Regions from separate parts of the Sporosarcina sp. CAU 1771 genome, predicted to be linked through region 1. Evidence: riboswitches for the same ligand, from Rfam matches in the RefSeq annotation. Region 1 holds a riboswitch; the other holds the start of a gene.
The links. A riboswitch is a leader RNA that binds a small molecule or an ion and turns the genes downstream of it on or off. The one in region 1 is predicted to bind S-adenosylmethionine.
Positions count from the first base shown of each region.

Region 2: linked by a shared signal. The riboswitch ahead of ACXYMX_RS14840 (hypothetical protein) and the one ahead of metA (homoserine O-acetyltransferase MetA) in region 1 are both predicted to bind S-adenosylmethionine.

Region 1 covers NZ_JBTLRN010000007.1:100,895-105,112, forward strand. Annotated here, with positions in the region: gene ACXYMX_RS07755 (DMT family transporter) at 82-1,020, opposite strand; gene metA (homoserine O-acetyltransferase MetA) at 1,129-2,037, opposite strand; SAM riboswitch class I at 2,141-2,249, opposite strand; gene ACXYMX_RS07765 (catalase) at 2,326-4,218, opposite strand, start outside.
Region 2 covers NZ_JBTLRN010000029.1:5,028-9,245, forward strand. Annotated here, with positions in the region: gene ACXYMX_RS14825 (rhodanese-like domain-containing protein) at 1-11, opposite strand, end outside; gene ACXYMX_RS14830 (metallophosphoesterase) at 40-927, opposite strand; gene ACXYMX_RS14835 (hypothetical protein) at 999-1,148, opposite strand; gene ACXYMX_RS14840 (hypothetical protein) at 1,524-1,802, opposite strand; SAM riboswitch class I at 1,876-1,975, opposite strand; gene ACXYMX_RS14845 (MarR family winged helix-turn-helix transcriptional regulator) at 2,052-2,474, opposite strand; gene ACXYMX_RS14850 (SDR family NAD(P)-dependent oxidoreductase) at 2,502-3,257, opposite strand; gene ACXYMX_RS14855 (hypothetical protein) at 3,469-3,957, shown strand.

The DNA of each region.
Region 1 (4,218 bases):
TATATGAATAAGTACTTCTATACAATAGCTATATTGAATACTACTTCCTAGACCAATTCAAAAAAGTCTAGCTCTATTTTGCTAGACTTCTTCCTTATAAAGTATTTTCTTCTGTTTACTAAGTGATAAAATCAAAATTGTAGATAATATACATGCCGTTCCAATCCACTCAATTATTCCAAATGCAACTTGTAGCCAAACAACTGCTAAGAATGCTGCAGAAAGCGGTTCTACACAAGCAAGTAAACTTGCCTCGGCAGCCTTTATATGTTTTAAACTTTCCAAAAAGAAAAAGAAAGCTATGAGCGTTCCGAAAATAATAATAAACACCACTGCACTGAATGACTGCATGTCCCATTGGCCTTCAAACTTCCAGGGTGGATGTACAAAACTAAACGCAATCCCCCCCACCAACATGCCCCAACCTACAACAATACCTGAACCCCATCTTGCAAGAAGTTGTAAAGGATGCAATGTATAAAAGGCGAGTGAGAATGCAGAAGCAATCCCCCAAAATAAAGCTAGTTTTGATATTGACAAACTATAAATGCTGCCTTTTGTAACGAGTAAGAAAGTACCAATTAACGCCAATACAACCGCGAAAACCTCAATTTTAGAAGGCAACTTCTTAATTCGTATTGCTGAATAACATACAATCAGAACAGGCGCTAAGTATTGAAGAATTGTAGCAGTTGCTGCATTTGAATGTTGAATCGCTGCAAAAAAAGTATATTGCACCGTTAACATGCCAAATATACTAAATAAAACCATACTGAAAGCATCGTGCTTATGCTTCCACACATCCCAAATCCTTTTCTCTCCTCTAGCCCGCGTAATCACTAACATGACTACTCCAGCTATAAGTAACCGACTGACAACTAACCATTCAGAGCTAAATTCCTTTTTCTCAAAAAGAAACTGAGCCACCGTACCAGAAACTCCCCACATTACAGCTGCAATTAATACCAATATAATTCCAGTCATTCGTTTAGGGATATTTCCTTTAAATTCTTGTTGCATCTAAACTTCCCTCTCAATTGCATCCGTATTTCTTTGTATAGTCAAAAATTATGATTCGAATACAGAGTTTACTTTGCCGGTATCAAAAACTTCTATACAAAGATTATATTAGCTCCATTCATATGGAGTTTCTTGATAAACATAATAATTTAGCCAGTTAGAAAATAGCAGATGCGTATGTGATCGCCATGTATTCATAGGCTCTTTAGTCGAATCGTCATTCGGAAAGTAATTTTCAGGCAAGTCTACTTCGACACCTTTATTCATATCACGTGAATATTCTTCACCGAGTGTTCCTGCATCGTATTCAAAATGTCCCGTAATCATTATATGCTTCGCGTCATTTGACAAAATAATAAATGCTCCAGCATCTTCAGAGACGGCAAGCAGTGTTAAACGTGGATCATTCTCTATTTCTTTAATCGAAACAGATGTATAGCGAGAATGCGGTGCATTAAATTCATCATTAAATCCCCGAACAAGTTCAACGGTCGGGTCGAAAACTCTATGGTTGAAAACACCAAAGCATTTCTTAGGTAAATCATGCTTCCCAATTCCATAATGATGATACAACGCAGCTTGTGCACCCCAACAAATATGTAATATAGAAGTGACATTGGTCGTGGTCCAATCCATTATACCTTGTAGTTCTCCCCAATAATTCACGTCTTCAAATTGTAAATGTTCAATCGGTGCACCCGTAATTATCATTCCGTCAAAACGCTGATGTTTAATTTCATCAAATGTGTTATAAAAGTTATCCAAATGGGATTTACTTACATTTTTTGATTCATGGGTTGCCATATTTAAAAAAGTGACATTTACTTGTAACGGAGTGTTTCCAAGCAACCTTAGAAGCTGTAATTCCGTTCTTTCCTTTTCAGGCATTAGATTTAAAATAATAATATTCAGCGGACGGATATCTTGAGCAGTTGCACGCTCTTGATCCATCACAAATATTTTCTCTGCTTTTAACAGTTCGCTAGCTGGTAATTGTTTTGGGATATTAATCGGCATTGTATCTCTTCCTTTCTTTACTGGAAAAATGATGAATAATAATAATATTAAAAATCCTCTTTTCTAATGATGAAAGAAAAGAGGATTGAGTGTAAGTTCTCATTTCTTATCTCTCAAGATAAAGAATCTTGGTGGAGGTAGCACCTTCCTGATAAACTCAGAGGTTGCTGAAGCTTCAATGGGCCATATCCCTTAGCTTCTCTTGATAAGAGCTATTCAATTTTGAATTAATTATACTACTCTTAAATATAATGTCAATTAGATAGAGTCTTTACCTTTCTAGGCGTGTCAATAAATATCTCGATTCCAAAATCGTTGCTGAGCAATGGCGTTCACCATCTGCGTACCGAAATTGGCGTCATTTTTAGTTAGAATGATGCCCGGCCCTTCTTCTGCCTGGGACTTTTCAAGATATTGCATACCACTCGTTGCAAATCCAATCGGTTTATAATGCTTAAATGCTTCATTAATATAATAAGTAATATCTCTCGAAAACTTCATTGGATTACTAGATTTTCCACCTACAACATAAAGTGAATCGAATAGGACTGGATCTGTTGTAAGAAACGTTTCGTTTACCACAACTTGATAATTATCAGTACTTCTAATGGTTCCTAGTCTTTCGCCCACTATTTTGACAACAACTCCTGCGTTTAAAAATGTTTGAACAGCATCCAACACTTCGGCGCCGTTAAACCCATTACCAATCAACACAGCTACCGTTAATGTGTTCGGAAGGCTAATCGTATCAGATTGACTAAGTGCTGGCGAGGAGGCAGTTACTAACGACTGTGGCTCTGTCGGTCGTTGTACACCAACTTCCTTTGCGACAGTAATTGCCATGCGTTGGTCTATCCGTGCTAACATATCCACAACTTGTTGTTTAACCGATTGACTAGTTACTTTACCAACCTCAAAAGTGAATGCTGAGACAATATGCTCTTTTTCAGGAGGTGACATACTATTCCAGAATAGGCGGGCTTGCGAAAAAAAGTCTTTGAACGACTCACTTCGCTGCTGAATTACACGCCCCTCTACTTTTTCCTGGTAGTGGACAAAGCCACCTTCTTTCGCACTTGATGTAGCAGGAGTATTATTTGCTAATGAATTTTTATGATAGCTTACTTGACCTACATCAATCCTTTGTCTTCCGTATCCATTGCGTTGATTGTTATGAATCGGACACACTGCCCGATTAATTGGAATTTCAGTAAAATTGGGGCCACCTAGCCTTATAAGTTGTGTATCTAAATAGGAAAACAATCTTCCTTGAAGCAATGGGTCATTTGTGAAATCAATTCCCGGAACAATATTTCCTGGATGGAAAGCCACTTGCTCTGTTTCCGCAAAAACATTATCAACATTTCGATTTAATGTCATTTTACCAATTATTTTTACAGGGACAATCTCTTCGGGCCAAAGTTTTGTTGCGTCAAGCACATCAAAATCGAACATAAACTCATCTGCTTCTTCAATCATTTGAACGCCTAATTCCCATACAGGAAAGTTTCCATTTTCTATTGAATTCCATAAATCCCGTCGCTGGAAGTCCGGATCTTTCCCTGAAACTTTCTGTGCTTCATCCCAAACTAACGAATGCACCCCCAGTGTAGGCTTCCAATGAAACTTAACAAATCTTGCTTTGCCCTCTTTATTCACAAAGCGAAACGTGTGTACACCAAAACCATCCATCATCCGCCAACTTCTCGGAATTGAGCGGTCCGACATAAGCCACATGATCATATGCGCTGATTCTTGATTGTTGGCGATAAAATCCCAGAATGTATCATGAGCAGATGATGCTTGTGGAATTTCATTATTTGGTTCAGGTTGAATTGCATGGACTAAATCAGGAAATTTTAAAGCGTCCTGGATGAAGAAAACAGGTATATTATTTCCGACTAAATCATAATTCCCTTCCTCTGTATAAAACTTTACCGCAAATCCTCGAACATCTCGCACAGTGTCAGCCGAACCCCTACTTCCAACAACGTTTGAAAATCTTGTGAAAAGCGGAATCTTAGTACCTGGCTTTTGTAAGAATTTTGCTGTCGTATATTCACTCATTGATTCATACAACTCAAATTCCCCATGGGCTGCGTATCCCCTTGCATGTACAACCCGCTCCGGAATGCGTTCATGATCGAAATGTGTAATTTTCTCTCGGAAATAAAAATCCTC
Region 2 (4,218 bases), on a different contig from region 1:
TGAACGGACATCTGTTTTTCCTCCTTAATTCGTAGTACCTTAATGATCGCCTTGTTCGAGCGTAACACTTACAATCTCGGGACGATTGAATAATCGTACTGGAATAATACTGTTCCCGAGTCCCCTACTAATCATCATCACTGTATTGTCCATCTCGTGCTTCCCCTCAGTATACTTTGGGAATAGTCCTTGGTTCGGTGCGACTAGACCTCCTACAAATGGTAGTCGAACCTGTCCACCGTGCGCATGTCCGGAAAAAACAACATCGAAATTAGACGCTGCATAGAGTGGAAGCATTTCAGGGCGATGTGAAAGCAATAAAGTGAAATCGTCTTCTCCAAGTCCTTCTGATGCGGACCTGATTTCTTCCTCTATGATCTCGAGTTCCGACATATCTTTATCCCCATAAGTGGGGTCGTCAATACCTACAATATATACCTTATCCCCTTCTTTTTCTAGAGCTATCGATGAATTCCTCAAAACCTGTACCCCGAGTTGCTCTAATTTTTTCTCCAGAGAACCATACGATCCAGACCACCATTCATTGTTTCCCGGAACATAATAGACAGGCGCAGTAGCAGTCAATTTTTTCATTAAAAGAAGACTCGCTTCATCCCCAGATCGTTTCGAATCAATTAAATCTCCAGTAAAGACGATGATATCCGGTTGCAGCTTGTTCACTTTTCGTACCAGTACTTGCTGACCTTTTCCGAAACTTTTGTTATGCAAATCGGAAAGATGAACAATTTTGTATTGGTCAAAATTAGCAGGAAGTTTTTCTGAACGTATGACCGTATGACTCGTCACGATCGAATTATTTTGAACGTAAATAAAATAGAGGAACACTGTAAATCCAACAGCGATATAAATAATCTTTCTCTTGAACATATAACCAATCCAATCTTTGTTAACAAATTTATCGTCCATTAGACATCAACCTGCTCACAAGAAATCCGTGCTCCGTAAATTCGAATCATCGACATTCCAATAAGCTATTTCTACTTATCTTTGTTTCGCTGAATCTCTGCTAAAATAAACCCTCCCATAATGGCAAGTGGAATGCTATTTGCAAATACTGGTGGTTCCAAGAAGCTCGCAAAAATACCACCCAACACTGTTAGTATAACCGCAAGTATAATTCTTCCCATATACTATCCACCTTCAACACTCTTAAACGATTCTATTCTATTGCAGGAATTACAGTAGTGGCCAAACTTATTTTTTGGGGTACGATTAGAAACAGAAAAGCGATTCGTACACTTTGATTTATCATCACTCAGTAACCATACGATGGATACATTACAAATGTTCCCTTTTTATAATAATTAATAAATTTATTCACTTAAACGCAAAAACACCGATTCAACGAAGTGCAGTCAATAAGTTAGGTCACAATCCCGAACTTGAACTTACACAATGTACTATCGGTGCCAATGAAGAAACAGAATCAGCTTAATCGCTCAGCAAGAGAGAATTAGCACATCTGATATTCATTACTTTTACTATCCCTTTTATGGAATTTATTAAAGGGAAATATGCCCTCCAAAAACAACTTCATTAAGAATTCGTTTTTTCTCAGTTAAGGTCCCTGTTAATAAGTCGATTTCTTTTTGTATGGTACTGATTTCATCCACTTTTTCTTGGATATATGCTTTCGAAATTGAATCCCCTTGTTCATAATAATCGATTTCTCGCTGTACATTCGCTAACTGCTGATGTCTCTGCATCGCTCCTGCTGTGCTCGTTGCTTTCCGTTCTTTCAATTCCTTTTGTTCTGTGTAAAGCTCTTGTAATTTTGTCATATAAAAACCCTCCTGAAATTTTTTCCAAACAAAAAACTCCTCCCATAAGAGAGAAGAGTTTCAAAAAAAATTCTCCTCATCGTTCAGGTTTCCCTGTTGGACGTAGCACCTTACCGGCTGGCAGGTTGCTGAGACTTCGTAGGGCCAATTCCCTCCATCTCTCTTAATAAGAAAAGAGTATTCAGTTCAGTTACTAAACAATTTATCACTCAAGAACCATTCTGTCAAATGAAGCCGAAGGACGATTTCTTAATTTAAGCTATGAACGATTTTCTCTTGAATTTTCAAATACTGAGCAATTTCGTCTTCACTCAAATTTTTAAATAGGTGCACAAACACTTCATCGCCAATCGCTTGCGCTTCTTTTAACGCTTCTTCGCCAGCGCGTGTTATTGAAAGTTGAACCGTTCGGCGATCCGCTTCATCATACAACCGTTCCACAAATCCTAGTTTAACAAGTCGATCCGCAATGCTAGTCATCGCGCCTCTTGTATACCCATGGGATTCCGCTAACTCTGCTTGTCTTTGAGGCCCCTTCGTACGTAAATCGCTTAACACCAAAATCGGAGAGATGCCTAGAGGATGTTGAAATCGTTTCGTGAATTGCTTTATATTTTCATTATTCATCTGTTCGATTGCTCGAATTAATTTAAATAAATCTTTTCTCTCCAATAGAATCCCCCCGGTGAAATTTGTTGATTAGCGAAGCATTGTCGATCCACCGTCAACCATAATCGTTTGACCAGTAATGTACTTAGAATCTTCAGAAGCTAAAAATACAGCAACTCGACCGATATCTTCTTCAACATCACCGAAACGACCAAGTGGAATTTTGTTTTTAACTTGCTCATAATATTCTGGTTGCGCTTTCGCCCATGCTTGAACACCCGGAGTGTTGGCAATCGGACTAATTAAGTTTACATTAATGCCGAACTTACCCCACTCATTCGCTGCAACTCTTGAAATACCACGAATCGCTTCTTTCGCCGCTGCGTATGCGCCTTGTGTTTGGTCCCCATTTATTCCTGCTCCGGACGCGAAGTTAATAACGTTCCCTTTAGATTCTTTTAAGTAAGGAAGTGCCGCCTGCATTAAATAAAACGTTGGATAAAACCCAGTACCAAATGAAAGATCTAAATCAGCCTGCGTTGTCTCCTCAATCGTCAATTGCTTCGACGCATGAGCGTTGTTTACAAGCACATCTAGTTTTCCGTACTTATCAACAACTTTTGTAATAACCTTGCCTAAATTTTGGTGATCCATTAAGTTTGCTTGGATGAACATCGATTTAGGAGAGATTTCTTGTAATTCTTTCTCCATCGCCAATCCAGTTTCTTCGTTTACGTCTACAATTGCAACAATGGCTCCTTCTTTCACCATTGCCTTCGCCATTCCACTCCCAATTCCACCTGCACCGCCTGTAATAATTACTACTTTGTCTTGTAACCTACTCATTACTGTCATCTCCTTTTGAATTAATAACCTATATATAGTTTACCTCTAAACTATATAAAAGGAAAGTATTCAGTTTTGCTTTTACTCTATATTCATTTGAGGTATGCTACGCTTTTATTAATTAATGAAAGCAGTCAGTTAGCAAGATGCTTTTTCGATGCATATTCTATCTTTAATGAATTCATTTTTTTCAAAAGGAGGAAGATACTCTATGAATTTTCAATCTTTTAGCGGCACCGTAACAAGCATAAGTGATTTCTGGGTTACTCCAAGCGATGAAAATGGTGGATGTTATAAATTGTTTGAAGTGAATAACGGGGTTGACAGCATTGTAAATTTCGTAGTTGGGCCGAATACCTATTTTGTAGATCACGAGATGATTTTTGTAGGTGATCCTGTAATTGGATTTTACGACGCGGATGTTCCGGTCCCAATGATTTATCCGCCACAATACCAAGCCGTTGTGATGGCGATTAGTTCTCCTATGCAAAACGTAAAGGTAGACTATTTTAACAATCAATTGCTGAGTAGTGATGGTAGCTTACGCCTAAACATCTCTGCGGAAACACAAATTGTATTGGAAAACGGTCAATCCTTTAATCGAAATCCTGCAAACCGTTATTTGACCGTTGTTTACGGCGCAACGACTCGAAGTATCCCGGCACAAACGACCCCCTCTCAAATAATTGTAATGTGTTAAGTGACTAAACATGGAACCCCTTGCCGGTTCCATGTTTTATTTTAATTCGCGTTGCGGGAGCAAACCAGTGCGTTACGGGAATAAATCCGTCGTTGCGGGAATAAACCAAGGCGATACGGGAGCAACACACAACGATACGAGAACAAATATAGCCCAATCCCCGTTGCGGGAGCAAACCTGTGCGTTACGAGAATAAACCCGTCGTTGCGGGAATAAGCCAAGGTATATGGGAGCAACACACAACGATACGAGAACAAATCT